One region of the Micromonospora sp. WMMD736 genome, then DNA from elsewhere that is predicted to be linked to it. Evidence: riboswitches for the same ligand, from Rfam matches in the RefSeq annotation. Region 1 holds a riboswitch; each other region holds the start of a gene.
What was found. A riboswitch is a leader RNA that binds a small molecule or an ion and turns the genes downstream of it on or off. The one in region 1 is predicted to bind cyclic di-AMP.
Positions count from the first base shown of each region.

Region 2: it holds a riboswitch for cyclic di-AMP, as region 1 does, so the genes downstream of both, ACN269_RS20185 (NlpC/P60 family protein) here and ACN269_RS22485 (coiled-coil domain-containing protein) in region 1, are expected to answer to the same signal.
Region 3: it holds a riboswitch for cyclic di-AMP, as region 1 does, so the genes downstream of both, ACN269_RS01700 (transglycosylase family protein) here and ACN269_RS22485 (coiled-coil domain-containing protein) in region 1, are expected to answer to the same signal.
Region 4: it holds a riboswitch for cyclic di-AMP, as region 1 does, so the genes downstream of both, ACN269_RS12095 (coiled-coil domain-containing protein) here and ACN269_RS22485 (coiled-coil domain-containing protein) in region 1, are expected to answer to the same signal.

Region 1 is NZ_JBMHMI010000001.1:4,965,251-4,973,085, forward strand. Features, by position in the region: gene ACN269_RS22475 (helix-turn-helix transcriptional regulator) at 1-32, opposite strand, end outside; gene ACN269_RS22480 (carbonic anhydrase) at 193-903, shown strand; gene ACN269_RS22485 (coiled-coil domain-containing protein) at 962-1,981, opposite strand; cyclic di-AMP (ydaO/yuaA leader) riboswitch at 1,986-2,116, opposite strand; gene ACN269_RS22490 (YibE/F family protein) at 2,283-3,641, opposite strand; gene ACN269_RS22495 (copper-translocating P-type ATPase) at 3,954-5,975, shown strand; gene ACN269_RS22500 (metal-sensitive transcriptional regulator) at 5,979-6,275, opposite strand; gene ACN269_RS22505 (heavy-metal-associated domain-containing protein) at 6,369-6,578, shown strand; gene ACN269_RS22510 (hypothetical protein) at 6,593-7,531, shown strand; gene ACN269_RS22515 (heavy metal translocating P-type ATPase) at 7,544-7,835, shown strand, end outside.
Region 2 is NZ_JBMHMI010000001.1:4,489,850-4,496,471, forward strand. Features, by position in the region: gene ACN269_RS20175 (NlpC/P60 family protein) at 52-1,065, shown strand; gene ACN269_RS20180 (N-acetylmuramoyl-L-alanine amidase) at 1,150-3,105, opposite strand; cyclic di-AMP (ydaO/yuaA leader) riboswitch at 3,339-3,474, shown strand; gene ACN269_RS20185 (NlpC/P60 family protein) at 3,487-4,527, shown strand; gene dcd (dCTP deaminase) at 4,610-5,188, opposite strand; gene ACN269_RS20195 (pyridoxamine 5'-phosphate oxidase family protein) at 5,266-5,814, shown strand; gene ACN269_RS20200 (zinc metalloprotease) at 5,890-6,622, opposite strand, start outside.
Region 3 is NZ_JBMHMI010000001.1:433,315-441,149, forward strand. Features, by position in the region: gene ACN269_RS01685 (AfsR/SARP family transcriptional regulator) at 1-1,179, opposite strand, end outside; gene ACN269_RS01690 (peptidase inhibitor family I36 protein) at 1,365-1,766, shown strand; gene ACN269_RS01695 (peptidoglycan-binding domain-containing protein) at 1,872-2,360, opposite strand; cyclic di-AMP (ydaO/yuaA leader) riboswitch at 2,631-2,798, shown strand; gene ACN269_RS01700 (transglycosylase family protein) at 2,798-3,463, shown strand; gene ACN269_RS01705 (hypothetical protein) at 3,539-3,895, opposite strand; gene ACN269_RS01710 (DNA polymerase IV) at 3,999-4,898, opposite strand; gene ACN269_RS01715 (VOC family protein) at 4,956-5,393, opposite strand; gene ACN269_RS01720 (GNAT family N-acetyltransferase) at 5,463-6,173, opposite strand; gene ACN269_RS01725 (glutamate synthase-related protein) at 6,569-7,835, opposite strand, start outside.
Region 4 is NZ_JBMHMI010000001.1:2,822,276-2,830,110, reverse strand. Features, by position in the region: gene ACN269_RS12120 (STAS domain-containing protein) at 56-418, shown strand; gene surE (5'/3'-nucleotidase SurE) at 434-1,261, opposite strand; gene ACN269_RS12110 (PfkB family carbohydrate kinase) at 1,258-2,220, opposite strand; gene ACN269_RS12105 (SRPBCC family protein) at 2,408-2,860, shown strand; gene ACN269_RS12100 (hypothetical protein) at 2,978-3,526, opposite strand; gene ACN269_RS12095 (coiled-coil domain-containing protein) at 3,619-4,689, opposite strand; cyclic di-AMP (ydaO/yuaA leader) riboswitch at 4,695-4,826, opposite strand; gene ACN269_RS12090 (cation diffusion facilitator family transporter) at 4,939-5,856, opposite strand; gene ACN269_RS12085 (HelD family protein) at 5,965-7,835, opposite strand, start outside.

The DNA of each region.
Region 1 (7,835 bases):
TTCCGGCCGCCTCCGGCCGTCGTGCTCGCCATCGTGGGCCGCCTTTCCGGGAGTCAACGTATGAAATCTAAATCACGCATATCTTGACGCATCTTGCCGTGCGTGTGACCGTTGAGCGCGAGCCAGCGCCCGCCGCCGGCCCGGCTGAAAAGCCCGTTGAGCAGGTCAAACGCGTGGAGACGAGGTGCGGGGATGAGCCTTTCCGGTACGTCCGGCGGGCAGCCGGGCACGCAGCGGACCGTCGACCAGTCGCCGGTCGCGAGCGAGCCGGCCCGAGCGTACGCCGAGCTGGTCTCCGGCAACCGGCGCTTCGTCGCCGGAGAGCCGCGCCACCCCAACCAGGACGCCGGGCACCGCGCCGCCGTGGCGGACGGGCAGCACCCCTTCGCGGTGATCGTCGGCTGCTCCGACTCGCGGCTCGCCGCCGAGATCATCTTCGACCGCGGCCTGGGTGACCTCTTCGTCGTGCGGACCGCCGGGCACACCACCGGCCCCGAGGTGCTGGGCAGCGTCGAGTACGCGGTGGCTGTGCTCGGTACTCCACTCGTGGTGGTGCTCGGCCACGACTCCTGCGGTGCCGTGCAGGCGGCCCGCGAATCGGCGGCCACCGGCGTCGCGCCCCCGGGGCATCTCCCGGCGGTGGTCGACGCGGTGCTGCCCAGCCTGCGACGCGCCACGGCCGAGGGCGTGCACGACATCGACGGCATCGTCGACATCCACATCGCGCAGACCGTCGAGACGCTGCTCGGGCAGTCGCCCCTGCTGGCCGACGAGGTGGCGCGGGGGCGGTGCGCGGTGGTCGGGATGTCGTACCGGCTCGCCGCCGGGGTGGTGCGACCCGTGACCCCCGTACCGACCGGTGCTCCCACGGGCGACGAGCCGGCCGCGACCGCCGCCGCCTGAACCACCGAGGGCCGCCCCGCCGGACGGCGGGACGGCCCTCGTACTGCTGGGCGTCGGATCAGAGCAGCGACATGTGTACGTGGTCGGTGTGGTTCGACGGCCCGCTGTACGACTTCCAGCCGGTCGCCGGGAACCAGATCTGCCGGTTCCAGATCACGTAGTAGATGCCGAGCCGGTCCGCGTTGCGGATGAGGAACGCGGCCACGTTGTTGCCGTACATCCGGGTGTCGTCGTTGTGCCACGGGCTGAAGCCGCTCTTCTGCAACGACCAGTCACAGGCGCGACCCTTGGGGTGCTCGTACGGTCCACCGTTGCGGTGGCAGCCCACGAACCGGTTGAACCCGGCCCGCTTGACCTCCTTGTACGCGTGCAGGGTGCGCGGCGTGACGCAGCCGGAGGTGGTCGGGTCGTCCTCGCTGCACGACTGCGGCTTCCAGTCGCCGTCGGCGGTGCGACCCGGGCCGATCCGGGCGACCGGCGAGGTGGCGTCGACCAGGCCACCGGTGAAGCCCTTACCGCCGACCAGGGCGAGAGACTTCTCCGCGTCGCGCTTGTCCTTCGCCATCAGCGCGGTCTGCTTCTGCTGCTCGCGTACCTCCGCGTCGAGCGACAGCTTGGCCTGCTCGGCGCGGGACTTCACGGCGTTGACCTCGGCGAGCTTCTTCCCGTTGACCATGTTCATCTCGTCGAGGGCCGCCGCCCGCTGGACGAACGAGTCCGGGGCGTCGCTCTCCAGCAGCATCGCCATCGCGCCGATTCGCCCGGTCCGGTACGACTGGGCGGCGATCTGCGCGACCTGCGGCTCCAGCGCGGCCAGGTCGGCCTTGGCCCGCTCGACCTCGGCTGCCAGTTCGAGCTGCCGCTTCTTCGACTTGTCCAGTTTGGACTTGGCCGCCACGTAGTCCCGGTTCGTCTGCTCGATGACGTCGGTGATCAGTGTGGGCTCGTCGCTGTCCTCGTGCCCGGAGGGTGTGGGGGGCGTCGGGGCGGCGTGGGCCGGGAGGGGCCCGGCGAGCACGCTCAGCGCAGCAAGCACGGCCACCACAGGTGTCAACCAGCGGCGTAGGGGTGCCGTCACAATCTTCCCTTCCGTCGACCGCCGACCGGGTTAGCTGACGGGTTCGGGGCGGAAGAGGCCCCTACCGCTGTCGCGGATTCACCCCACGTGCCTGGGTCCCCGGCTCGCCGGTTGGCGATTGGGCGGTGGCACCGCAGGCGCCGCTGCGCGCCTTCGTCGGTGACCGGCAGCGAGGTTACCCGAGAGTCCACCGCCTGAGCTACGTCCTGATGCCGACTAAAAGCGTCATTTCGCCATGGCGTTGAGTGACCAGTGACGCGGTTCTCAGGGCGGGTGCCCGATCCGGTCACGCTGAGGAGTGTCACCATGCCGTATCCGTGCTCCTGTTCGGCTCTGGCCACCCGGTGGTGGCGGTGGATGGGGGTGCGTCCCGCTGCGGGTCGGGCCCGTCGGCCCGACCCGTCGGCGGGGAACTCAGAGCGGCCAACGCCTCCGTGCGATCCGCGCGTGGGCGCGGTGGCGGGGCGTCCGCGTCCGGCGTGGCCGACGATCCGGCCGCGGTCACCACCGCGGCCAGCCCGGTGGTGAGGGGTACGGCGGCGATCAGGCCGAGTGTGGCGACCGCGCTGCGGACGATCTCCTGTGCGAGGAACTCGCTGGTCAGGATCTGCCCGATGGGACGCGAGTCGGCGGTGAGCAGAAGCAGCAGCGGCAGTGACGCGCCCGCGTACGCCAGCACGATGGTGTTGACCGTGGAGGCGATGTGTGCCCGGCCCACCCGGGTGGCCGCCCGGTAGAGCTGTCGTCGAGTCAGCCCGGGGTTGGCGTGCGCCAGCTCGGTGACGGTGGCGGCCTGGGTGACGGTCACGTCGTCGAGCACCCCGAGTGAGCCGATGATGATCCCGGCGAGCAACAGGCCGCGCAGGTCCACATCGGTCTGGAGCATGGAGAGGGTGGTGGCGTCCTCGCTGCCGAAGCCGGTGAGCTGGGTGGTGGCCGTGGCGACGGCCGCGAGCACGCCGGTGAGCACCAGGCTGCCCAGGGTGCCGAGGACCGCGACGGAGGTCTGCGCGGTCACTCCGTGTGTCAGGTAGAGCACCACGAACATGATCAGTGCCGCGCCGACCACCGCCACCAGCAGTGGTGACCGGCCCGCGCCGATGGCCGGCAACACGAAGGTGAGCAGGATGGCGAAGCTGGCGGCCAGGCCGGCGAGCGCGGCCAGGCCCCGCCACCGGCCGAACGCCACGATGGCGGCGGCGAAGACCACCACGAGCCACACCAGCGGCGTACCGCGCTGGTGCTCGGCGATGTTCCAGGTGCTGGTGGTGGGATCGGTCGGGTCGGTCAGCTCGACCAGGACGACCTCGTCGCCCACCTCGACGCGCGGCGCGCCGGGCCCGGCGGGGATGGGCGTGCTCACCTGCCCGCCGGCTTCTGGACCGTCGTCGACGCGGACGTCCACCGTGCCGCACGGCCCGCCGGTCGGCGTGCCCTCCGGGCCGGTCACGGGTGGGCATGGTTCGGTCACCACCCGGGTCACCGTGCCGTGGTGGCGCGGCGTGTCCGCGCCGCCGCCGCTCGCCGGCGCGCCGTCGCGTGGCCACAGCACCACGGCGGCGACGACGGTGGCCACGAAGAGCGGCACCACCGTCGCGACGAGGATCCGTCGTACCCGGGGCGGGGCGGGCCGAGCGGAATGACTGTGGTCGGAACCCAATGCGAGACTCCCAACGATCCGGTGCGGGGTACGTGCCGGCGGCCTGTGCGGTTCAGTTCCGCCGGACGAACCCGGGCAGGAGCGCGTCGGCTCGCCGCCTGACGATCCGGCAATTACGGAGAGTGATGAAGCGACCCGGTCGGCGCGGTACGGGGCCGCGCCGTGGCGGCGCCGTCGCCCGTCTCGGCGGCGGGATCCGATGGGTCATCGCTGGACGATGCTAACCAGCGCGACGGGGTGTCGCAGGTCGTGCGGACGTGTCGGGGGAGTCGAACCGCTGACACTGCCCCGGGCGCGCGGGATGGTGGAGTCATGCCTGAGCCATCCACAGCCCACCGGCAGCACGACAAGCACGCGGGGCACGACCCGGCCATGTTCCGTCGCCGGTTCTGGGTCTGCCTGGTGCTCACCGTGCCGGTGGTGTTGACCAGTCACCTGGTGGTGGACCGGCTCGGGCTCCGGCTGGACGTGCCGGGTCGCTCCTGGGTGGGGCCGGTGCTCGGTTCGGTGGTGTTCCTCTGGGGTGGCTGGCCGTTCCTGGTCGGCGCGGTACGCGAGGTGCGGGACCGCGCGCCCGGCATGATGCTGCTGGTCGCGATGGCGATCACCGTGGCGTACACGGCGTCGCTGGCGACCAGCCTGGGCGTCTTCGACCTGGACTTCTGGTGGGAGCTGGCGGCCCTGGTCACCATCATGCTGCTCGGGCACTGGCAGGAGATGAAGGCCATCGGGCAGGCCCGCGGGGCACTCGCGGCACTGGCGGCGCTGCTGCCCGACGAGGCCGAACGGGTCGCGGCGGACGGGCGGGTCGAGCGCGTACCGGTCGACGGGCTGCGGGTCGACGACGTGGTGCTGGTCCGACCCGGGGGCCGGGTGCCGGCCGACGGCCGGGTCGTCGACGGTGACGCGGAGTTGGACGAATCGATGATCACGGGCGAGTCGCGTCCGGTCGCCCGGTCGACGGGCGATCGGGTGGTGGCCGGCACGGTCGCCACCGATTCGGCGATCCGGGTCCGGGTCGAGGCGCTTGGCGACGAGACCGCGCTCGCGGGCATCCAGCGCATGGTCGCGCAGGCGCAGCGCTCGGGTGGACAGGCCCAACTGCTCGCCGACCGGTTCGCTGCCGCGCTGTTCTACGTGGCCACCGGTACCGCCGTGCTCACCCTGGTGGTCTGGACCGCGCTCGGTGAGCCCGACCAGGCGGTGGTGCGTACCGTCACCGTTCTGGTGATCGCCTGCCCGCACGCGCTCGGGCTGGCAATTCCGCTCGTCGTCGCGCTCTCCACGGCGCTGGCGGCGCGGAGCGGGATCCTGGTCAAGGACCGGCTCGCGTTGGAGCGGATGCGGACCGTCGACGCCGTGTTGTTCGACAAGACCGGCACGCTGACCCGGGGCGAGCACGCGGTCACCGATCTGGTGACGGCCCCTGGCGTGAGCCGCGACGAGGCGGTGCGGATCACCGCCGGTGTCGAGTCCGACAGCGAGCACCCGATGGCCCGGGCGATCGTGGCCGCGGCCGGGCCGGGTGGTCCGGCCCGGGCAGCCGGCTTCCGCTCGCTGCCGGGCCGCGGGGTGCGGGCCACCGTCGACGGTACGGAGTACGCGGTGGGCGGGCCGGCCCTGCTGGGTGAGCGGGGTGGACCGCTGCCGGACGAGATGCGGGAGGCGACCGGTGGCTGGTCGGCACGCGGCGCCGTGGTGCTGTATCTCCTGCGGTTGCCGGACACGGTGCTCGCGGCGTTCGCGCTCACCGACGCGGTACGCCCGGAGGCCCGCGAGGCCATCGCCGAGCTGCGAGCGGAAGGCGTCCGCACCATCGCCATGATCACCGGCGATGCGCGGCCGGTGGCCGAGTCGGTCGCCGCCGACCTCGGCTTCCGTGGCGGTATGGACGAGGTCTTCGCCGAGGTGCTGCCGGCCGACAAGGACAGCCGGGTGGCGGAACTCCAGCGGCGTGGGTTGACCGTGGCGATGGTCGGTGACGGGGTGAACGACGCTCCGGCGTTGGCCCGTGCCGACGTGGGCATCGCGATCGGGGCGGGCACCGACGTGGCGATCGAGTCGGCCGGGGTCGTGCTGGCGTCGTCCGACCCGCGCGGCGTCGGGGCCGTGGTCCGGCTCTCCCGGGCGTCGTACCGCAAGATGCGGCAGAACCTGGCCTGGGCGGCGGGCTACAACGTGGTGGCGCTGCCGCTGGCGGCGGGGGTGCTCGCCGGGGCCGGGGTGGCGCTGAGCCCGGCGGTGGCGGCGGTGCTGATGTCCGCGTCCACCATCGTGGTGGCGCTCAACGCGCAGTTGCTACGCCGGGTACGGCTCGACCCGGAGCGGACGTGACCCTCAGCCGCGCTTCATGAGCCGGCCGACGGCCGCCATCATCTCGCTGGCCATCTCGTCGGCTCGGCCCTCGGCCGCCCCCTCGTGCATGCAGTGCCGGGCGTGCCCGTCGAGCAGGCCCAGGGCCACCTTGTCGAGCGCGGCCTGGATCGCGGAGATCTGGGTGAGCACGTCGATGCAGTAGCGGTCCTCGTCGACCATCTTCTCGATCCCCCGGACCTGCCCCTCCACGCGGCGGAGCCGCGCGAGCAGTTGGTCCTTGCTGGCGGTGTACCCGCGGATCGGGGTGGGTGCGGTCATGGCGACGAGGATAGCGTACCCCAGGGGGGTATGGTAACCTCCGTTCCCGTCAGATACCCCCACCGGGTACCGGTACCACGAGAGGAGCCTCCGATGGTCGAGACGACGTACCAGGTTCAGGGCATGACCTGCGGGCACTGTGTCAGCGCGGTCAGCGCCGAGGTGGGCGCGATCGAGGGCGTACGCGACGTGCGGGTCGACCTCGCCACCGGTCAGGTCACCGTCAGCAGCGAGCAGCCCGTCGACACCGAGGTCGTGCGGGCGGCGGTCGACGAGGCCGGCTACGACCTCGTCGAGGCGTGAGCGGAGGGCCCGGCATGACCACGGTGACCAGGCTGGGCGCGTTCGCCCTCGGTCTCGCGGCGGTCTTCGGTGCGGCGTACGGGGTCGGTCGGGTGGTCGATCCGGCCGACCCGGTCGCGCAGAGCCGGCCGGACGTCGTCCGCACCCCGGGCCCCGCCACGAGCGACGAGGCGGCCGACCTCGTCCCCGGTGGGCTGCTCGTCTCCGACCGGGGCTACACCCTCCAACCGGTCACCGCGCCGCCGGGCGAGTTCGCCTTCCGGATCGACGGGCCGGACGGCCAGCCGGTCACCAGGTACGACGTCGCGCACGACAAGCGGATGCACCTGATAGTCGCCCGACGGGACCTGTCCGGCTTCCGGCACGTGCACCCCGATCTGGCCCCGGACGGCACCTGGCGGGTCGCCACCCCGCTTGCCGGTGCCGGGCAGTGGCGGGCGTTCGCCGACTTCACCCCGACCGGCGGCGAGCCGTTGACCCTCGGCGTGGACGTGGCCGTCCCCGGCGAGCTGACCGAGCGGGCGCTGCCCGCCCCGGCGACCAGCACCACGGTCGACGGTTACACGGTCACCCTGACCGGTACGCCGCAGCCGGGCCGCACGTCGGCGCTCACCCTGACCGTGAGCCGGGGCGGGCAGCCGGTCACCGACCTGGAGCCCTACCTGGGTGCGTACGGGCACCTGGTGGCGCTGCGTCGGGGTGACCTGGCGTACCTGCACGTGCACCCGGACGGCACGCCCGGCGACGGACGCACCCCGCCCGGCCCCGCCGTCACCTTCCACGCCGAGGTGCCCTCGGCCGGCACCTACCGGCTCTACCTCGACTTCCGGCACGGCGGGCGGGTGCACACCGCCGAGTTCACGATCGTGGCGGGCGCTGCCCCGGCCGCGGCGGGCGAGCCGACACCGACCGGGAGCGCCGACCACGGCACCCCCGGGCATGGGCACAACTGACGGGACCGGACGATGACCACCACCAGCAGACCGCTGCCCGAGGCGCCGAACCGGATCGAACTGGCGATCGGGGGGATGACCTGCGCCGCGTGCGCCGCGCGGGTCGAGAAGAAGCTCAACCGGATGGACGGGGTGAGCGCCACCGTCAACTACGCCACCGAGAAGGCGACCGTCCGGTACGCCGACGAGGTCACCCCGGACGACCTGATCGAGACCGTCCAGAAGACCGGCTACACGGCGGCCCTGCCGACGCCGCCGACCGCGGAGGCGCAGGTAGAGGACCCGCTGCGCGGTCCGCGTACCC
Region 2 (6,622 bases), 480 kb from region 1:
CTCGGCCCTTCCCTCACGCGAGGCGCCCGGCGGTCGGTTGCAAAGGAGTCGGTGCCGGTGGCAACCATGCCCCCTCATCGTCACGCACCAGGACTGCCCGCTCGACCGGGCGGTCTGCGCAGGGTCGCCCACCGTCTGCTCGTGCTGGTCGCGGCTGCGGCGGTCGGTGCCGGGATGCTCGCCGTGCCCGCGCAGGCCGAGCCGACCGTCGACGAGATCGAGGCGCAGATCGACAAGAAGTGGGAGCAGTTGGAGCCCACGATCGAGCAGTACAACAAGGTGCGGGCGCAGCTGAAGGTCAACAAGAGCAAGTCCGCCGCGCTGCAGAAGAAGATCGAGCCGCTCGCCCTGCAGAGCGAGCTGGCCCTCAACCGCGTTGGTGACCTCGCTTCCCGCTACTACATGTCCGGCCCCTCGCAGGAGATCGGCGCACTGCTGGTCAGCGCCAAGCCGGACACGCTCACCGAGCAGCTCACCCTCCTCGACCGGCTCGCCGCCCAGGAGCGCAAGCAGGTCGAGGGTGTGCTGGCGGTCCGGGCCAAGTACGACGGCGAGAAGCAGAAGCTGGACGCGCTGATCGCCACCCAGACCAAGCAGCAGAACGACCTGGCGGCGAAGAAGAAGCAGATCGACGCCGAGATCAAGAAGCTCGAAGCGTCGATGCCGAAGACGACGGTCAAGACCGCCGGTTGCCCGACCATCAACGGTGTGGTCTCCGTGGCGGCGCAGAAGGCGATCAAGACCGCCTGCCAGCAGGTCGGTGACCCGTACGTCTGGGGTGCCGTCGGTCCGAACGCGTTCGACTGCTCGGGCCTGACCCAGTACGCCTACAAGTCGGCCGGGATCTACCTCACCCACCACACGGGTGATCAGTGGAACGAGGGCAAGGCCGTCTCGCGCGCCGACGCCCGCGCCGGTGACCTGGTCTTCTTCTACTCCGGCCTGAGTCACGTCGGGCTGTATCTGGGCAACAACCAGATGGTGCACGCGCCACGCGCCGGCAAACCGGTGCAGGTGTCCAGCATCAACACGATGCCGGTCGCCGGGTTCCGCCGACCTGGCTGATCCCCACCACGCACGACGACGGCCCCCGGTCACCTCGACCGGGGGCCGTCGTGTTTCCGCAGCGCGGTGCGCCGACCGGTTTTCTCAGCGTGGTGCGCCCACCGGGGATGGCAGGAGCTGTACGTCGGCGAGGTCGACGTACATGACGCGGTGGCCGAACTGGATCTGGACGTACCGGTTTTGCCCCCGGATCACCGTCCAGTCGCCGGGCGAGGAGCCGTCGAACGTGCTGGCCCGGTAGTACTCGCCGGGCAGCACCGCGCCGACGGCGTACCGCTGGCCGGCGGCGAGGGTGTACTGCAACGGTGAGATCGCCTGGTACGGCACGCCGGCCGGGTAGGCGGCCTGCTCCGGGTACGCCCGGCCGTAGACCGGGATGGTGGCCCGGCCGGGTTTCGGGGTGACCACCGTGCCGACGGTCCAGGTGGCCGTCGGCGCGGACGCCGGGTTGTGGAACCACGCCCGCTGCCCGAGGTACCAGATTGCCGTCCAGTCGCCCTGTCGACCGGCCAGCGCGTACGTCTGGCCGGCGGACGCGCGGGCCCCGTGGTCCGACACGTCCATCGTGTTCGGGGTGCCGTCGGGGCGCAGCGCGATGTCGTTGACCAGCGGCGCGTCCGCCGACGGCGCGGTACGCAGGACCACCGACGAGGAGCCGCGCGGCGCGCACGGTGTCCCCGGAGTGACGCACCCGGTGAACGCCGGCTGGTTGGTCGCGTAGTCGGGGTCGATGCGGACCAGCCCGGTGGCCGGGGTGCCGGTGTCCAGCCGTGGGGCGTGCAGCAGGTCGAAGTAGTGCGTCCAGTCCCAGTAGGGCCCCGGGTCCCAGTGCATCCCGCGGACCGTCGACGCGGTGGTGCCGGGCACGTTGTCGTGGCCGATGATGTGCTGGCGGTCCAGCGGGATGCCCAGCCGTAGCGCGAGGTGCCGCACGAGCTTCGCCGAGGTCCGGTACATCGCCTCCGTGTACCAGGTGCCCTGCGCGGCGAAGCCCTCGTGTTCCAGCCCGATCGACTTGGCGTTGACGTACCAGTTGCCCGCGTGCCAGGCGACGTCCTTGGTACGGACGTGCTGGGCGATGTGCCCGTCCACGGAACGCAGTGAGTAGTGCCAGCTCACGTAGGTCGGGTCCTGAACGAGTTGCAGGGTGGTCGCCCAGCTCGCCTCGGTGTCGTGGATGACGATGTACTCGATCTTCTGCCGAGCGGGCCGGTCGGACAGGTCGTGGTTGCCGTAGTCGCCGTCGCCGAACGCCGCGTAGGGTGCCGGGATCCACTCGCAGGACACGGTGCGGGGGCACTCCAACCCGTCCGGGCGGGCGAGTCGCCGCAGTCCCAGTCGGTCCAGCCAGGACCGCTCGGGTCGTACCGTCCGGGCCGGCAGCGTGACCCGCTGGCCGTCGTCGGTCACCCGCGTCTCGCCGGCGCCGATCGTGGTGAAGACCTCGTCGGCGAAGGCCGCCGCGGCATCGGCGCTGTCCGCGCCGGCATAGCGGGCCACCGCGCCGTACCAGGTGGCCGGGTCGGTGCCGACTCCGACGGGCGCGCCGACCTCCCGTTGGTACGCGGCCAGCAGCGCCGCCCCACCCCGGAGGTTCGTCGTCGGGTCGGTGCGCAACGCCTCGGGGGTGGCGCCGGTGAGCGCCGCGGCGGCGTCCACGGTCTGTAGCGCGGCGCTGGGCGGCGCGTCTCCGGTGGTGGGTGCCGGCGCGAGAGCGCGACGGGACTCGTCGCCGCGCGGGTCCTCCCCCGGGGCGTCGTGGTGACCGCGTCGGGGTAGGGCGGCCACGTGCCGGGCATCGGTCAGGTGCATCGGGCCGTAGCCCCCGCTGGTGCTCGGCGTGCCGGCGTTGCTGTCCCAGCGGGACTCCAGGTAGGAGACGCCGAGCAGCACGTCGATGGGGACGCCGTACTCGGTCGCCGCGGCGGCGTACTGCTGCTGGCGGTCGGCGGCGGGGGCCGCGGCGGCCGGGCCGGCGGGTAGCGGTACGGCCGCCGTGGCGGTGACGAGCGCGACGGCGAGCAGGGTCGGACGTTTCATCGAACTCCCTACATGTGAACTGGTATCGGTCCGGTCACCTTCGCGCCGCCGGGAGTCCGCGTCAATACCTTTCCATGCTTCAAAACGTGCAGTAAGAAACCTTCACTTCCGCTCGATGGACCGCTTGAATCGGTACGGAGTGTCACGGCCGCACGGGTTGCGGATCGGTAACGGCCGTCTCTACTCTGGTCATTCGTCGGCCCGGTAGCAGGTCTGCCCACCCGGGCGGTAACGGACCGACACCGCCGAGTCGCTCGCGAGCGAGCCGGGGACCCACGTTCCCCGGGGTGAATCCGCAGTTCCTGCGGTAGGGCGCCCACTTCCCGCCCGAACCCGTCAGCTAACCCGGTAGGCGGTCAGGAAGAAGGAGTACGGAACCCGGTGGCCCTTAAAGCCCCGCGGCCGTCGTCCGGACGGTCGGCTCCGGCCGACCCGACGTCGACCGTGCCGCGTCCACGCTGGTCCCGCTTCACCACCGCTCTCGCCGCCCTGGTCGGCGTCGCCGTCGTCCTGACCGGCAGCGCCACGGTGGCCCACGCCGACCCGTCCGTCGCCGAGATCGAACGACAGATCGACGAGGACTGGAACAAGCTCGAACCGATCATCGAGCGGCACAACGCGACCCGCGCCGACCTGGCCCTCAAGCGTAAGCAGGCCGACGCGCTCGCCGCCCGCATCACGCCGCTGGAGCGTCAGGTCGACGCCGCGATGGACAAGGTCAGCGCGCTGGCCGTCCGTGCGTACATGGGTGAGAACCTGTCGACCGTCAACACGATGCTCGGCAGCCGGTCGCCGAGCGAGATGGTCGGTCAGCTCGAAATGCTCGACCGCTTCGCGCACAACCAGCAGGAGGACGTCCGTCAGGTCGCCGACCTGCGCAACGAGCTGGCCCGGCAGAAGGCGCCGCTGGACGAGATGGTGGCCCAACTGACCCGCACCGAGGCCCAGTTGGCGGCGAAGAAGAAGCAGATCAACGAGGAGATCGACCGGCTACAGAAGCTGCGCCTCAAGGTGTACGGCAACGGCGGCGGCGGTCCGCTGCGTCCCGCACCCTGCCCGGCCAGCTACCCGGGCGGCGGTGCCGGCATCGCGGTCAAGTTCGCCTGCGCGCAGATCGGCAAGCCGTACGTGTGGGGTGCCGAGGGCCCGAACTCGTACGACTGCTCAGGGCTGATGCTGGCCGCCTGGGCGAAGGCCGGTGTGTCGCTTCCGCACAACGCCGCCGCGCAGAGCCGGGTGACCAGGAACGTCAGCAAGGGCGACCTGCGCCCCGGCGACCTGGTCTTCTACTACAGCGACATCCACCACGTCGGCATGTACGTCGGCGACGGCTGGGTGGTGCACGCCTCCCAGGCCGGTGTGCCGGTGAAGATGAAGAGGGCCGACGACGGGCCCATCCACAGCTACGGTCGCCCCGGCTGACCGACGCGGGACGCAGTCAGGGCCCGTCGCGATCCGTTCGCGGCGGGCCCTGTGTCGTCCGGCACTCGGCTGGGAACGGCCGCTAACGCGTCGGCCAGGCCCGCCAGTTCTGCCAGGAGCGACTCGGCGTCGGCCCCCGCTGACCCTGGTAACGCGACCCGTACACCACCGAGCCGTACGGGTGCTCAGCCGGCGACGAGAGCCGGAAGATGCAGAGCTGACCGATCTTCATGCCGGGCCAGAGGGTGATCGGCAGGTTCGCCACGTTGGACAGCTCCAGCGTGACGTGCCCGGAGAAGCCCGGGTCGATGAACCCGGCGGTGGAGTGGGTGAGCAGGCCGAGGCGGCCCAGTGAGCTCTTCCCCTCCAGCCGGCCGGCGAGCTGGTCGCCGAGCGAGATCACCTCCAGCGTCGAGGCGAGCACGAACTCCCCCGGGTGCAGCACGAACGGCTCGCCGTCCGGCACCTCGACCACCGAGGTCAGGTCGTCCTGCTGCATGGCCGGGTCGATGTGGGTGTAGAGATGGTTGTTGAAGACCCGGAACAACCGGTCGAGTCGTACGTCGATGCTGGAGGGTTGGACCAGGGTGGGCTCGAACGGCTCCAGGCCCAGCGTGCCGGCCTTGATCTCGGAGACCAGGTCACGGTCGGAGAGCAGCATCGGACCACCATAGCGAGGTGGGCGGTGACCAGCGTGTCGAGGTCGCTCCTCGTACATTTGTTCGATAGAATGCTCGCATGGCTTCCTGGTCCGATTTCGCCGCCGACGAGCCCCGTCTCGCCGACGGCATCCGCGTTCTCCTGCAGCAGTACGGGCCGGGCTTCGGCTATCTGGCCACGGTCCGCGCCGACGGTGGGCCCCGGGTCCATCCGGTCTCCCCGGTCATCACCGACGAGGGCCTCTTCTGCTTCATCATCGACTCGCCGAAGCGCCGCGACCTCGAACGGGACGGCCGGTACGCGCTGCACTCGTTCCCTCCGGAGGAGAGCGACGACGAGGCGTACGTGGCGGGTCACGCCTGGCCGGTCACCGATCCGGTCCGGGTGGCGCGGCTGGCGCAGAGCGCCCGGGCGGAGCCGCGGGTCGACTGGCGGCTGTTCGAGTTCACCGTCGACGTGGCGATGCTGACCCGCCGTGACCAGCACGGCCTGGGCATCGCCGTGGGGCGTCCGGCCGTCCAGGTCTGGCTCGATCCGCACACTCCGCCCGCGGCGACCGCGCCTGCCGCCGTACCGCAGACGCGGCCGACCCGTCGCAGCCGCGACGTCCAGTGCACGGCCGCCTGACCACGGCCCTGGGGAGAAAAACGCCGGTGCCGGCTCCGTCGTGACGGAGCCGGCACCTGGTGTACGCGAGGAGAGCTACGCCGCGCGGTACGCGTTCCACGCGGTCAGCATGCGGCTCGCCTGACCCGCGGTGAACTGGTACATGCACGAGTCGTAGGTGTAGTCCATGAAGTTGGTGATCGGGTCCAGGCCGGTCGCCGAGCAGGTGTTCCGTCCGGTCGGGCACTGGTACGCCGGGGAGGCCTCGGCCGGGGTGTCGCTGACCTGGTCGCCGGAGCCGCCGCAGCCACCCTGGAAGGTGTGGTAGAGGTTCAGCCAGTGGCCCACCTCGTGGGTGCCGGTGTCGCCCTGGTTGTAGTTGGTGGCGGTGCCGCCCGGCAGCGACTCGTTCAGCGCGACCACGCCGTCCATGCTGCTCAGGTTCCGCTGCGGGAAGGTGGCCCAGCCCAGCAGGTCGTCGCTCAACTCGCCGAGGTAGATGTTGAGCGTGTTCTTGCCGCCCACCCGCAGTGACGACTTCATCGACCGCTCGGCGGACGAGCCCTGGACGATGGGGTACCAGGACGGGTTCGTCACCCGGTTGATCTTGTCGAGCCGGAAGGCGAACGCGGTGGCCGCACCGCCGGTCGACCCGGCGTAGGCCTGGTTCAGCACGCTGATCTGCGAGGTGATCATCGAGTCGGGGATGTTGCCCCCGGCCCGGGTGCTGTTCTCCTGGATCACGTGCACCACGACCGGGATGGTGACGGTGGCTGCCAGCGCCGTGGCACCGGCGCCGGCCCGGAAGTTGGCCCGCTCACGCAGCGCT
Region 3 (7,835 bases), 4.5 Mb from region 1:
CAGCACCCGCCGACCGGCGAGCAGACTGCGGTACAACGCGGTCTGCGCCTGCTCGTCCGCCGGCACCTCGCGCGGCGGCACGCCGAGCGCGGCCAGGAAACCCCGGACGACCTGTTCGGCGCTTCGGACGACGCCGCTGTGGCCGTAGCCCTCCAGGTTGGCGTAGAGCTGCCCGTCCGGGAAGTGCCCGGCGACCCGGTGCGCCCAGTGCACGGCGAGGGCCGTCTTGCCGACCCCGCCCGCTCCGGAGAGCACGGCCAGCGGGACGGCCCCGGGCCGATCCTCGGCGGACGCCCGCAACGCGTCCAGGCGGGCCAGCTCCACACGTCGCCCGGCGAAGCCGCGGACATCCGACGGCAACTGCGCGGGGATCGGGCGGTCCGGCCGCGACGGGGCGACGATGCCCACGACGGCCGGGACGGGGGACACCTCCGGCTTCGGTACGGTGATCTCCCCGCGCAGGATGGCCTGGTGCAGCTGGCGAAGCTCGACGCCCGGGTCCACGCCGAGCGCGTCGGCGAGCCGGTCCCGCAGCTGGGCGTAGTACGTCAGTGCCTGCGCGCCCCGACCGGCCGCGGCCAGCGCGTGCAGCAGCACGGCGGCGACCGGTTCGTCCAGCGGGTGGTCCTCGGCGAGCCGGGTCAGCGGATCGATCGCCGCATCCGGCCCGCCCCCTCGCAACAGTCCACGGGCCCACTGCACCGTGGTGTCGACGTGCCGGCGGCGCCAGTCCTGCCGGACCCGGGCCGCCCACTCGCCGGGCAGCCCGGCCAGCGGCTCGCCGCGCCACAGCTCAAGCGCCCGGCGTAGCAGTTCCACCCGTTCCGGGTTCCCATCGGGCAGCCCGTCGGCACGCTGCCGCAGCGCGTCGAAGTGCGGGCCGTCCACTGTCTCCGGTGGCACGTCCAGCAGGTAGCCGCCCGACCGTCGCGCCAGCACGTCCGGTGCGCCCGCATCGGCCAGCACGCGGCGCAGCCGGGCGAGGTAGACGTGCAGGTTGTGGCGAACCCTCGGCGGCGACGCGTCGCCCCAGACCCGGTCCACGAGAGCGTCCAGGTGCACCGGTCGGCCCACGTCGACCGCCAGCGCGGCCAGGACGGCGCGCTGGCGGGCCGCCCCGGCCTCGACCGGACGGCCGTCCGCCCAGACCTCGACCGGCCCGAGGATCCGAATCTCCATGATCCGCCATCCGCTGTACCGCCGGTCGCCCCACCGGCACCCCCGCGACAGCCGGATTGAGGTTCCGGCAGGAATTCGTCGACCTTCCGCGCAGATCATCGTTGGCACAAGGACATCGATCAACGTGATGTCAGCAACTCGACTCACGGCCGGTTCCGGTCGTGACGACACCGGAGGTCATCATCGTGCGAACTGCTCTGCGAAGGCTCACGTCGGCGCTGCTCGGCGTGGTCGCCGTCGGCGCCACACTCGGCGTCGCCCCGAGCCCGGCCCAAGCCAACTACGCCTGCCCGTCGGGTCTGCTCTGCCTGTACTCCGGGGCCAACTTCAGCGGCGACATCTTCCTGCTCGACGGGCCGTACAACTGGTGTAAGGACGTCACGCTGCCCTCGTACTTCCGCAACCAGACTCAGTCGATCATCAACAACCGGCCGTCCGGCACCGTCTCCACCTTCTGGGACAACGCCAACGCCACCGGCCTGCTCGGCTACCAGCACGCCTACGGCTACCGGGCGAACCTGGCGTACGACTCGGCCGCGATCGGGGGGACCTGGAACAAGCGGATCGAGGCGGTCCGGGTCTGCTGATCCGTCGGCTGCGCTGGACGGGGCTCACCAGCGCAGCCGCACCCGTGGGGGCACCGCGGCGCCGGCCGGAGTCACGGGGACTCCGGCCGGCGCCGTGGCTGGCGTTCAGCCCGGGTAGTAGCAGACGTTGGGGATGACCGGGCCGCCGTTGACCCCGAAGATCGCGAAGCCCATGTACGCGCGGGTCTGCGGGCCGTACTCGCCGTCCTCGGCGATGTTCGCGTACACGATGTCTTCGTTGATCTTGTGCTGGGCGTACCGGACGGCCTCGCGGGTCTTCGACCCGTAGTTGCCGTCGAGGGTGAGCGACCGCGAGTAGCAGTTGTTCAGCGCCTCCTGCAACACCAGCACTGCCGAGTTCGAGTGGCCGTAGCTGAGGTAGCAGCTCTTGTTCCCGGTCTGCCAGCCGACGGTCGGCACGTGCATATCCGCCCCGCCCGGGTAGCCGCCGACCCGGTAGAAGGTCAGGCTGGTGCACGGGCTGGCCGCCTGTGCGGCGGCCGGCGTGGACAGGGTCAGGCCCACGCCGGCCAGTACGGCGACGAGGGTGGCCGCGGCGCGGCGGCGGCCGGTGCGACTCTGCTGGAGTGCCATGGGTTCCTCCTGGGTGCGGGGTCCGGGATGGACCCGATGCGCTCTAGAGCATCGCGACCGGCTGTCTACGGTTTCCTGCCCGAACGTCAATTCCACCCGTGGCGGCCGACCTGATCGGAAACGGTCCATCATGGTCGGTGCACAGGTTGGCGTCGTCCGCAACCGCTGGTCGGAGCGCCCCGCGTGAGCCGGTGAACAACTTCACAAGCGGTGGGCGACCGTCCGTGACCGTGCCTACCGTCGGTCGGGTCCGCCACCGTGGACGCCGCGACCGGCAACGCCAAATCCTGCCCCCGGTCGTCGGAAACAGAACCCGGGCAGGAGCGGGGGACCCAGGTTCCTCGGTGCATGTCACCTCGGGGTGAAGCCGCCAACGCGCGGCCGGGCTCCTCGGCCCGAACCCGACAGCTCACCTCGTCGGCGTGGAGGAACGATCCATGACGTCTGCGTACACCCCCCGTCATCGACGGGTCACCACCCGCCGCGTCGCCGTCGGCACCCTGGCGGTCGGCGCGGTCACCGGCGCCGTCGCCCTCTTCGGCCCGGCTGCCCCGGCCCAGGCCGGTGTTAACTGGGACGCGATCGCCCAGTGCGAGTCCGGCGGCAACTGGAAGATCAACACCGGGAACGGCTACTACGGCGGGTTGCAGTTCTCCCAGGGCACCTGGGCCGGCTACGGCGGCACGAAGTACGCCGCCCGCGCGGATCTGGCCAGCCGTGGCGAGCAGATCGCGATCGCCGAGAAGGTGCTCGACGGGCAGGGCATCGGCGCATGGCCGACCTGCGGCCGCAAGGGCGGGTCGTCGGGCGGTTCCTCGACGAAGTCCACCGGGAAGTCGTCGACCACGTCGAGCTCCAAGTCGACGTCCACCTCCAGCAAGGACCGGTCGTCGCACGGCGACCAGCCGGCTACCCGCAGTCATGAGCGGACCACCCCGGCAGCCAGCGGCGACACGTACGTGGTCGCGCCGGGGGACACCCTGTCGGAGATCGCCGAGCGGCACCCCCGCAGCGGCGGCTGGCAGGCCCTGTACGAGCGCAACCGTCAGCTGATTGGCGCGGACCCGGGCCTGATCTTCCCGGGGCAGCGGCTCGCTCTCTGACAGATGCACAGACGAACGCTCGGCCGGGTCACCGGCCGAGCGTTCGTTCGTCTGGCGCTGTGCTCGTCTGACGGGTCACGCCGCCGAGGCGGCCGTCCGCCCCTCGCGGCGGGCCATCGGGTCGCTGTTCCAGCCCCAGCGCTGCGCCGGCGCGGCCGCCTCGGCCGGCCAACCGGTGCCGGCCCCGCCACCGTCGATGGTCATCTCGACCGAGTCGGGGGTGCTGCGGGCCAGTCGCACCGACTGCTCGGCGGTCGTACGCGCCGCACACGGCCAGGACTGGCCGGCACACTGGAGGTTGCGGCAGCGACCCTCGTCGTCGGCCTCGTGGGCGTCGAGCACGTCGACCGCGAGCTGCCAGAGCAGCGGGTCGGTCACGTCGTCCGGGCGTTCGGCGCGACGGCTCGGTCGGTTGCTGGTCTCGTCGGACATGGGCCCCCCTCGTCAGGCTTTCCCCTCAAGACTTCACCTGCGTGCGGTCGGCTAAACCGCCGACCTGCTGTGATGTGTCTCCGGTCGCAGCAACCGGGACGCTCTAGTCCGGCAATAGTGGCATCTCGACCCCGGGAGCGCGGCCGAGCAGCACCGCCCGGGTCAGCGCCGTCGAGCCGAAGCGGTCGCGGACCGCGTCCACGGCGGCGTCCAGGTCGGCCCCGGTGTCGGCCTGGAACGGCAGCTCCGGCTGCACCGGGTTGTCGTCCAGGTTGCCCACCGAGACGCCGAGCAGGGTGACACCACGTCGTTCGATCTCCGGCAGGGCGGCCCGCAGCAGCGTCCGGGCGGCGGCGAGCAGCCCGGTGGTGTCCGCGGTCGCCTTGCGTACGGTGTGCGAGCGGGTGACGCGGGTGTAGTCGCCGAAGCGTAGCCGCAGCACCACGGTGCGTCCGGATCGTCCGGCCGCCCGCATCCGTCGGGTGACCCGGTCGACCAGGCTGGCCAGGATGGCGTCCAACTCCTCCGGTGCATGGGGGGTACGCCCCAACGCGTGCTGCGCGCCCATCGAGCCCCGGCGACGGCCCACCTGCACCGCCCGGGGATCGCGGTTGTGGGCGAGAGCGTGCAGGTGCCGGCCGGCGCCCGCTCCGAGCAGGGACACCAGCGCGGCCTCGCCGAGCCGGGCCACGTCCGCGACGGTACGGATCCGGCGTTCCCGCAGCTTCGCGGCGGTGACCGGACCGACCCCCCAGAGCCGGCTGGCCTGCGTGTACGCCGACATCCGGGGCGGCACCACGATGGCGTCCGGGCAGAGCCGTCGGGCCTGCTGACCGCCCATGGCGCTGCGCACACCCCGCGCCTTCGCCTCGTAGCTGGCGGCCAGCACCACGCCACCGCCGACGATCACCGGCCGCCCGCGCAGGCGCGGGTCGTCACGCTGCTCGACCGACGCGTAGAAGGCGTCCAGGTCGGCGTGCAGGATGTGGGCGCCGTACGACACGTACACATGTTCGCATGGCGGCCGATCGTAACGGCAGTGAGCTGGGAGAACGCCCGCTCAGTCGAGGCAGAACTCGTTGCCCTCCGGGTCTGCCATCACGAGGTGGCCGGCGCCGAGCGGGGGAGCGGGCTCGTGTCGGGCGAGCCGCGTGGCACCCCGGGCGACGAGTCGGTCGGCCTCCGCCTCCAGGGCCGCCATCCGGTCGTCGCCGGTCAGCCCGGGCGCGGCCCGCACGTCGAGGTGGACGCGATTCTTCGCCTGCTTGCCCTCCGGCACGCGCTGGAAGAACAGACGTGGCCCCTCCCCGGCAGGGTCGACCACCGCCGACGCGTCGTTGCGGCGCTCCGGCGGCACACCCATCGCGTCCAACGCGGCCTCCCACGAGTCGAAGCCGCCCGGCGGTCCCTGCAACTCGTAGCCGAGGGTGTCGGCCCAGAACGCCGACAGGGCGGCCGGGTCGGCGGCGTCGAACGTTATCTGCACCTCACGGGCCATGGCCGTCTCCTCGTTTCCGGTCTGGTCGGTCATGTCGCCATCCTCTCGCGATGGACCGACAGGATCGGGTCACAGGTCGTCGAAGGGGCGGGCGTAGCGGAACTCGCCCCGGATGGACTCGTGCCACGCGGTCAGCGGGCGGGCCATGAAGTACTGCGGGCCCCACGGCTGCGGCGGGGTGACCCCCAGTTCGACCGCCGGCCGGAACCCGAAACGCGGGTAGTACCCGGGATGCCCGAGCAACACCACGAGCGGTTCGTCGCGGGCGTCGGCGGCACCGAGGACCGCGTGCATCAGGGCGCTGCCGACGCCGCGCCGCTGCCAGCCGGGCAGCACGCCGAGCGGCCCAAGTCCCAACGCCACCGGCGCACCCGCCACGCGGGCGCGGGTGGCCACCACATGACCCACCACCAGGCCGTCGGCATCGGTCGCCACCAGGGAGTACGCGGGCAGCCACCCGTCGTCCGCACGCAGCGCGTCGACCAGCGTGGCCTCGACCGGCAAGCGACCGTCGCGACCGCCGTCGCTGCTCTCGGCGGAGTCGGTGCGGGGCCCGTGCTCCGAACGGTGGCCCGTCTCGGCGCCGGGGTCGTGGTCCGACCCGTGGTCCGTCTCGTGGTCCGGATCGCGGCCCGGATCGCGGCCCGGATCGCGGCCCGGATCGCGGCCCGGATCGTGGTCCGGTTCGTCGGCAGGGCCGTGGTCGGCGGCGGCGAAGGCCGCGGCGTGCACGGCACGGATGGCGTCGACATCGGCGGACGTCTCGCGTCTGATCAGCATCGCGACACCATAGGCACGTCGGGCGCGTGGCTCCACGAGTTATTCGCACGCCAGCGGACGACCGGGCGGGGACCCGCTCCTCCGGGCGGCGTCGGACGGCACCGCAGCGGGCTCGGGACGGACCCACCACGAAGAGCTTGATGCCTGTGAGTCATCTTGATGACTCACAGGCATCAAGCTCTTTGAGCTGTGTGCGGGCGGGCGGCGGGGCGGTGGGCCCTTTGGGGGTGGGCCGTGGCGCTGGCGGCGGGCCGTGGGTCCTGGACGGTGGCGGTGGGCTGCGGGCTGCGGGCGGTGGGGCCGCGCGGCGGTGGGGCCGCGCGGCGGTGGGGCCGCGCGGCGGTGGGGCCGCGCGTCGGTGGGTCGTGGCGGCGGGCGGTGGGTCGTGGGCGGGATCAGCCGACGGCGGTGGGTGACGGCGGGGCGCTGCCGCCCTGGGGCGCCTCCGGGGTCATCAGCCGGATGATCTCCTGCTGGTCGGCGGGGGAGGGCAGGCCCCAGTGTGGCTGGTACCCGTACACCTCGTGCAGTGGGGTGGAGCCGGTGCGGCCGTCCAGGATCTCCACGGCGTCCGTGCCGATCAGGCCGGGGTGTTCCACGCCGCAGGCCTCGGCGACCTTGGTCAGGTCGCGACGCAGGGTCGCCAGGTAGTTGGCCGCCCGGACGGACTTGAGCGTCGGGTCGAGGCCCCGGGCCAGCCACGCGTTCTGTGTCGCCACACCGGTGGGACAGGTGTCGGTGTGGCACTTCTGCGCCTGGATGCAGCCGATCGACAGCATCGCCTCCCGGCCCACGTTGACCATGTCGCAGCCGAGGGCGAACGCCACCACGGCGTTGTCCGGCAGCCCGAGCTTGCCGCTGCCGACGAACACCACCCGCTCGTGCAGGTCGTGCTCCGCGAAGACCTTGTAGACCCGGGAGAAGCCCTGTTGGAAGGGGAGCGACACCGAATCGGTGAAGATCAGCGGCGCGGCGCCGGTGCCGCCTTCGCCGCCGTCGACCGTCACGAAGTCGACGCCCCGGCCCGTGTCGCGCATCAGGCCGGCCAGCTCCTGCCAGAAGCCCAGGTCGCCGACCGCCGACTTGATGCCCACCGGCAGGCCCGTCTCCGCGGCCAGCAGCTCCACCCAGTCCAGCAGGCTGTCGCAGTCGGAGAACTCGGCATGCCGCGAAGGGCTCACGCAGTCCCGCCCGGCCGGGATGCCCCTGGTCGCCGCGATCTCGGCGGACACCTTCGCTCCGGGGAGCAGGCCGCCGAGGCTCGGCTTCGCCCCCTGGCTCAGCTTGATCTCCAAGGCGCGCACGGGAGCGCCGGCCACGAGGTCCTTGAGCCGGTCGAGGCTGAACCGGCCGTGTTCGTCGCGGCAGCCGAAGTACGCCGTACCGAGCTGGAAGACCAGCTCACCGCCGTTGCGGTGGTACGGCGACAGGCCTCCCTCGCCGGTGTTCTGCAGGCATCCGGCGAGGGCGGCGCCCTTGTTCAACGCGGTGATGGCATTGCCGGAGAGCGAGCCGAAGCTCATCCCGGAGATGTTGACCACCGAACCCGGCCGGAACGCGCGTGCCCGACCCCGGGCCGCGCCGAGCACCTTCGCGCACGGCAGTCGGACGTCGTGCCCGGCCGTCGGCGACGACGGAGGCACGGCCCGGCCGAACGTGCGG
Region 4 (7,835 bases), 2.1 Mb from region 1:
TCGCGGCCCGCGTACTGATGAGGCGCCCGGGGGACGGGCGGGTGGAGGTGCTCGCGTGAGCCTGTCGATCGTGAAGTCGGTCCTGTCCGGTGGTGTCGTCGAGATCGCCCCCCGGGGTGAGATCGACGTCGACACAGCGTACGAGGTGCGTGAGGCGATTGCGGAGGTGCTGGCCAAGAGCCGTCCGCTCCGCATCGAGCTGAACATGAGGCTGGTCACCTTCATCGACTCCGTGGGCATCAGCGCCATGGTCGCCGGCTTCCAGACCGCCGAGGTCAGCGGCGTCAAGCTGGTCGTCACCGAGCCGAGCCGGTTCGTGCACCGTCAGCTCTGGGTGACCGGCCTGCTCGGTCTCTTCGGCGCCCCCGAGCCCTACTTCGCCGGGGCCGCCACCCCCGAGGTGCTCCCCGGCGCCTGAGCGCGGCTGCCACCGTCAGGCCTGCTCGTCCAGACCGGTGAGGTCCACGTCGGTCACCGCGGTGACCGCCCGGATCGCCGTGACCGACGCGTACCCGGCGGCCAGCAACGCCACGTCGGTGCCGGGCTGCGCGGCCTGCCCGGGCTCCTCCAACGAGGTACGCACGAAGCCGTGACCCGACTCCGCCACCGTCATCTGCACCTGACCGAAGCTGGCCAGCGCGCCGCGGCGTACCCCGTGCAGCCGCTCGTGCGGCAGGTCGGGGGCGTTGACGTTGAGCACGCTCTCCGGCGGCGCGGAGGTCAGCCGGGGGAGCAGGTCCAGGGCCACCCGCGCGGCGGTGCTCCAGTGCCGCTCGGCGTCGCGTACCCGGCCTGCGGCGTCCACGGCGGCGCCACCGCTGGCGGCCGTCGCCTCGCCCACGCTCAGCACGTCCAGCGACACCGCCATGGCCCGGCACCCGTTCGAGGCCGCGGTGAACGCGGCGCCCACCGTGCCGGAGTGCAGCACCGCCCGGCCGGCGTTGGCGCCCCGGTTGATGCCCGACAGCACCACCGACGGGGGCGGGCCGAACGCGCCGTGCAGCGCTATCAACGTGATGAAACCCGGCGAGCCGCCGACCCCGTACGCGGGCACCCCCGGCAGGTCGGGCAGCGGATGGTCGTTCACCACCACCCGTCCGTCCCGCTCGATCGCGCTCATCGAGGCGCTGGTGCCGCTGGCTTCTTCCAGCGGTGCCGCGACCACCACGTCGAGCCCGCGCTGGGCGGCCGCCAGGGCCAGCGCCTGGATGCCGGGTGCGCCGATCCCGTCGTCGTTGGTGACGAGCACCCGCAGCGTCATCGCTCGAGCACCCGGTCGGCCAACTCGTCGGGCGTGGTCCGCTCGTGGTGCCGACTGTCCGCCGGGACGAGCCGGACCCGCTCCACGAGACCGGTTATCGAGTCCACCCGTCCGGTGCCGAGCCCGTGCCGGGTCACGTTCAGCGCGCCCGCCGCCGCGCCAGTGCGGATCGCCGTACGGATGTCGCCGCCCCGGGCGATGACGGCCGCCACGCCGGCGGTCATCGAGTCGCCCGCGCCGCGTGGATCGGCGGCCTCCAGTCGGGGCATCTCCACCTCGAAGAGTTCCCCGTCGACGAGCGCCAGCGCCGGCTGCTCGGCGCGGCTCACCACCACCGTCTCCGCACCGGCGGCGTGCAGGTCGTACATCGCCCGCGTCAGCTCCGGGCCGCTCCCGTCGCGGGCGCGGCCGTCCCGGATCAGCTCCTCGTGGCTCACCTTGAGGAAGAATACGCCGCTGTCCAGCACCGCGCCGAGGTGGTCACCGGACAGGTCGACGACCACCCGACTGCCGTTCGCGCCCAGGTCGGCGGCGAAACGCCGGTACAGGTCGGCCGGGACGAGCCACGGCGCGTTCGGGCCACTGAGGACGCTCACCTCGGCGCGCAGACCTTCACCGAGCGCCAGGTTGTACAACTCGTCCAACTCGTGGCGGCTCAGGCGTTCCCCGGGCACGTCCACGACCTCCTGGCGGGAGCCGCCGCGGCGGTCGTGCACGTACCCGCCGCTGCCAGAGTCGCGCACCACGACCTTCAGGTCCACCCCCTCGCTGACCAGCAGCGGCTCCAGCACCTGGCCGATCTCGCCACCGAGCGCGGCGCAGAGCACCACGTCGACCCCGAGGGACAGCACCATGCGGGCCTGCCAGACGCCCTGACCGCCGGGGTGCAGGTGCAGCTCGGGCTGGTCGTTCGGTTGGTCCACCGTCACCGTCAGCTGCGGCGTCGGCGCGAAGACCATCACGTGCCCGCTCACCGGTCGTCACCGTTCACGTAGCCACCTTTCGTCACAACCGGTGATTGTCCATCAGCCGACCGTAGTGGCAACGCTGCGCAAATGGCGGCACAACGCACGGTGTCCGTCCGGCCGTTGCCAGGCCGGGCGGGCGTACGGGACGATCGTGCGACCAGCGACGTCGGGAGACGGTGTGCTCAGCAGCGATACCTTCAGCTACACCGTCCAGGCCCGCTGCTCACTCGCCGAGGCTGCGGCGCTGTTGAGCGACCTGACCCGGCAGGGTGAGTTGCACCCCCTGATCGTGCGGGTCCGCGAGGTGCCGCCCCGCCCGGGCGCCCGCGCCAGCTACACGATCAACGACAGGCTGGTCGCCGGTCCGCTGCGCTTCCGCACCACCTACCACGCGGACGTGCTGGTCAGCGAGCCGAACGAGATCATCACCGTGGCCCGTCAGTGGCCGGCCACCACGGTCCGCAACCACACTCGGCTGCGCGCCGAGCCGGACGGACTGGTCCGCATCGACGTCGACATCACCCTGCGCGCGCCGACGCCCCTGTTCCGGTACGCCTTCCGTCAGGCCCGCGCCGCCCACCTCGCCCTGGCCGCGCGCCTCGGCGCGGCCCTCGACACCCGGGCGCCCTGATCGCCCGGCCCGCCGGGGGCAGTTGATCGACCCCGCCCGGCCCGGCCGCTCGTGGCCGTGGTGATCAGGCTCGTACCTCGGAGACCGGCGGCGTGATCGCGACAGCGACGGCGTTGGTCATCGCGTCGGCGCGCGATCGCGCCCGGTGCTGCCGGCGGGAGAAGGGTGCGTCGTGGCGTGTGCGGCCCTGGGGCGGCGGGCTCGCGCAGGTCGGCGTCCCCAGGGCTTGTACGTCGACAGCACCGTCGCGATGATCATGAGGCTGGTCGACACCGCGGGCGCGATCACCAGGTCGGCGCGCTCCCGCGTGGGTAGGGCGGCACCCAGCGCGCCGGCGTGCCGCAGCTTCGGGGTGAGCAGGAACAGCACCAGCCCGACCATCACCGTCGTGATCACCAGCTTGACCACCACCCACCGGTAGCGCAGCAGGCCCCAGGGGGTGAGCAGCGCGCTGGCGACACCGACGAGCCACACGAGCACGCTCAGCGGCGCGAAGAGCACGGTGCCGACGAGCCCGGCGACGGGGTAGACCACGGCCGGGTCAGCCCCGCGCTGGGCCGCGATGCCGAGGGTGAGCAGCACCAGGTCGGCCCCGAGCCAGCCGAGGGAGGTGACCAGGTGCAGGGTGAGCAGGGCCTTGCGGGCGGTGGGCGCGATTCGCGGCATACCCGAATGCTCCCGGCCCGTCCCGGCGTCGTCGTCCGACCGCCGACGACGTCCGGGGTACGCCCGCTGACGTACCCCGGACGTCGGCCGGGTCAGTACACCGACAGGTGCACGTGGTTGGTGTGGTCGCTGGACGGGTCGCCGTTGCCCCCGCTGTACGCCTTCCAGCCGCTGCTGGGCAGCCAGATCTGCTTGAACCAGATCACGTAGAGCACCGCGAGCCGGTCGGCGTTGCGGATGAAGTACGCCGCCAGGTTGTTGCCGTACGTCTTGTCGCCGCCGGTGGCGACCCCGCCGAAGCCACCCTTCTGCGCGGCGAAATCGCAGGCCCGGCCCTTGGGGTGCTCGCCTGAGCCGCCGTTGCGGTGACAGGAGACGTACCGGGTGAAGCCGGCGGCCTTGGCCTGGTTGAGCGCGTGCAGGGTGCGGGGGGTGATGCAGCCGCTGGCCGGGGTGGGGTCGTTGATGCTGCACGACTCGGACGGCCAGGAGCCGTCGGAGTTGCGGGGGGCGGGCTGGGCGTTGGCGGTGGAGGTGCCGCGGTTGGAGCCGGTGTCGGCGGTGGTGGCGGTGCGTGCCTTGTCGTTGGCGACGGTCAGGGCCCGTTCAGCCTGCTCCTTGCGCTTGGCCATCACCTCGACCTGCTTACGCTGCTCCCGGATCTCGCCGTCGAGGGCGACGCGGGTGCGGTTCGCCTCGTCCCGGGTGGCGTGCAGGTCGCGCAGCACCCGGTCCTCGTTGGCGGCCACCACGTCGAGGGCGGCCGCCCGGTCCATGAACCCCTCGGGGGTGTTGCTGTTGAGCAGAGCCGAGACCGTGCTGAGTCGACCGGTGCGGTACGCCACGCCGGCGATCTCGCCGACCTTGCCGTTGCGGACGGTCATCTCGGCCTCGGTGGTCTTGAGCTTGACCGCGAGCTGTTGCTGCCGCTGGACGGAGGTGTCCAGGGCGCGCTTCGCGTCCAGGTAGCCCTTGCTGGCCGCCTCGAGCTGGGCCCGGAGCGCCGGGGTGCCGCCCTCCTCGTCACCGTCCGGTGCCAGCGCGGCCCGCAGGCCGCCGGGGGGAGCGGCGGTGGCGGCGCCGACCGGGATCGCGACGCCGAGGGTGACCATCATGACGATCAGTGCCGCCAGTCGGGCGGCCAGAGGTCGTGCTGGTGCCACTACGCATGTCCTTCCGTCAGCCGCCGACCGGGTTAGCTGACGGGTTCGGGACGGAAGATCCCTACCGCTGACGCGGATGCACCCCAGGAACGTGGTTCCCCGGTTCGCCCTGTCGGGCGATTAGGCGACGGCCGCCACCGGCGCCGGGAGGCGCCGCCGGGTGGTGGCCGGGACAGAGCCTACCGGTGCTGCTGGGGTCTGTGCAGCCGATGTGACGGACGGTGCGTGTGGCGTGACGGAGTAGCACTCTCACCACTCGACGGAACCGCAGACGCCCGGTGCGGCCCCGGGCTCGATCTGAAGCGTGGCGTGCTCGATGCGGAAGTCGTCCCGCAGGGCGGTACGCGCCGCGGTGAGCACCGCCCCGACCTCCGCGCCGGGCGCCATGGTCAGGTGCGCGGAGGCCACCTCCATGCCCGAGGTGAGCGTCCAGACGTGCAGGTCGTGCACCTCGACCACGCCGGGCACGGCGGCCAGTCGGTCGTGCACGGCGGTGACCTGGAGGTGTTCCGGGGCGGCCTGCACGAGGATGCGTACGGCGGCGCGTCCCAGCCGCCAGGTGCGCGGCAGGATGAACACGCCGATGGCGACCGCGACCAGCGGGTCGGCCCACCACCAGTCGGTGACCGCGATGAGCAGCGCCGCGCCGATGACGCCGAGCGAGCCGAGCAGGTCGCCCAGCACCTCGAGGTAGGCGCCCTGGAGGTTGATGCTCTCCTTGGCGCCGGCGCGCAGCAGCCCGAAGGCGACCACGTTCGCGAGCAGCCCGAGGACGGCCACCGTGAGCATCGGACCGCTCAGCACCTGGTGCGGGTCGCCGAACCGGCCGATCGCCTCGATCACCACGTAGACCGCCACGCCGGAGAGCAGGACGGCGTTGGCCAGCGCGGCGAGCACTTCGAGGCGGTAGAGCCCGAAGGTGCGCTGCGGGTCGCCGGTGGCCCGCCGGGTGGCGGTGATCGCGGCGAGCGCCATGCCGATGCCGAGCACGTCGGTGAACATGTGCCCGGCGTCGGACAGCAGGGCCAGAGAGCCGGTGTGGAAGGCGGCGACCGCCTCGACCACCATCAGGGTGGCGAGCAGTCCGAAGGCCGCCCAGAGCCGTCCCCGATGCTGGTGGGCGGCGTTGGCGACCGACCCGTGGTGGTGGTCATGTCCTGCTCCCACGAAACCCACCCTCCGACGCCGCACCGGACCCGGTCAAATGTATGCTCACATCGCTATGTGTGCAAGTGTAGGGCGAGGGTCCGCCCATGGGCGGCGCCAACGCGACGGTCAGCCGGTCGGGTCGACGGTGGTGAGGCGCTGGGTGGCGCGGGAGAGCGCCACGTAGAGCGTGCGGACGCCGGAGCCCGGATCGGCCCGGATCTCGCCCGGAGCGACCAGCACGACTCCGTCGTACTCCATGCCCTTGGCCTCCAGGCTGGTCACCACCTGCAAGCGCGCCGCGCCGAGCGCGGCGAGCCAACCGGCGACCTCGTCGCGGCGGGTGACCGGCGTGATCACCCCGACCGTGCCGTCGACCTCGCCCAGCAGGCCGGTGGCCGCCTGCACGACCGCGGCCTCGAGCCCGGCGGGCGGCACGACCAGCTCGACCGGGTCGACGCCGGTGGAGCGGACGGCCGTCGGCAGGGACAGGTCCGGGTAGAGCCGGCGGATCTCCGCCGCCGCCACCGCGAAGATCTCCGCCGAGTTGCGGTAGTTGGTGGTGAGCGTGAACTCGTGCCGTTTGCGCCGGCCCAGCGCCTGGTCGCGGGAGCGGGTCAGCTCCTCGGGGTCACCCGTCCAGGCGGTCTGCGCCGGATCGCCCACCACCGTCCACGAGGCCAACCGGCCACGGCGACCGATCATCCGCCACTGCATCGGCGAGACGTCCTGCGCCTCGTCGACCACCACGTGCGCGTACTCCCGGTAGTCCTCCGGCCGCTCCCGGGCCGCCGCGCGGGCGGCCCGCTGCCGGTCGGCCGCGGTGCTCAGCTCACGGACGCCGCCCGCGAGCTGGAACGGGTCGCGCCGGGCCCGCGCCGGTTTCACCGGCTTGCCGAGCAGCGCGTCCAGCTCGTCGAGCAGCGCCACGTCCGCGATGGTCAGGCCCTCGCTGTCCAGACTCTGGTACGCCGCGCCGAGCAGCCGGATCTCCGCGCCGGAGAGGATCCCGCCGGCGTACCGGCGCAGCCGATCCGGTCGGGCCAGCCAGCCGAGCACGTGCCGGGGGTGCAGACGCGGCCACCAGGCCTTGAGGAACTCCCGGAACTCCGGCCGCTCCGCGATCTCGTCCTCGAAGGCCCGCTGCTCGGGCAGCCGGCCGATGTTCACCCGCCGGGCCTGCGCCCACAGCGCGGCGAAGACACCGTCGAAGCCGGCCCGGCGCACCTCGTTGCGCCGGGCGCCCCGGTGCAGCGCGCGGTCCCGGATCGCGTCCAGCTCGCGGCGGTCCAACCGCAGCAGCCCGCCCCGGTAGAGCAGCCGCAGCTCGCCGGGAGCCCCCGGGGCCGCGTCGCGGGCCGCCCGTTCCAGCACCCGGCGCATGCGCAGCGAGCCCTTCACCGCCGCCACCTCGGGCGGATCGGTGCGGGTGGCCGTCATCCCCGGGAACAGGGTGCCCAGCGAGTGCAGGGTCGCCGTCTCCTCACCGAGCGACGGCAGCACCGACGCGATGTACTCGACGAAGACGGTCGACGGCCCGACCACCAGGATGCCGCCACCGGCGTACCGGCTGCGGTCGGAGTAGAGCAGGAAGGCCGCCCGGTGCAGGGCGACCGCCGTCTTGCCGGTGCCCGGGCCGCCCGCGACGATCGTCACTCCGGAGCCGGGCGATCGGATCGCCTCGTCCTGCTCCCGCTGGATGGTCGCCACGATGTCGCGCATGCCCCGGCCGGTGGCCCGGGAGAGGGTGGCCAGCAGCGCGCCGTCACCGACGACCGTCATCCCCTCCGGGGCGGCCTCCGGATCGAGCAGGTCGTCCTCGATGCGGGTGACCCGCTCGCGCTGCGACTGAATGGTACGGCGGCGCACCACGCCCAGCGGCTGCGCGGGGGTGGCCTGGTAGAACGCCGACGCGGCCGGCGCCCGCCAGTCGACGACCAGCGTGGTTGCGTCCTCGTCCCGGATGCCGAGCCGCCCGACGTGCAGCACCTGCCGGTCCC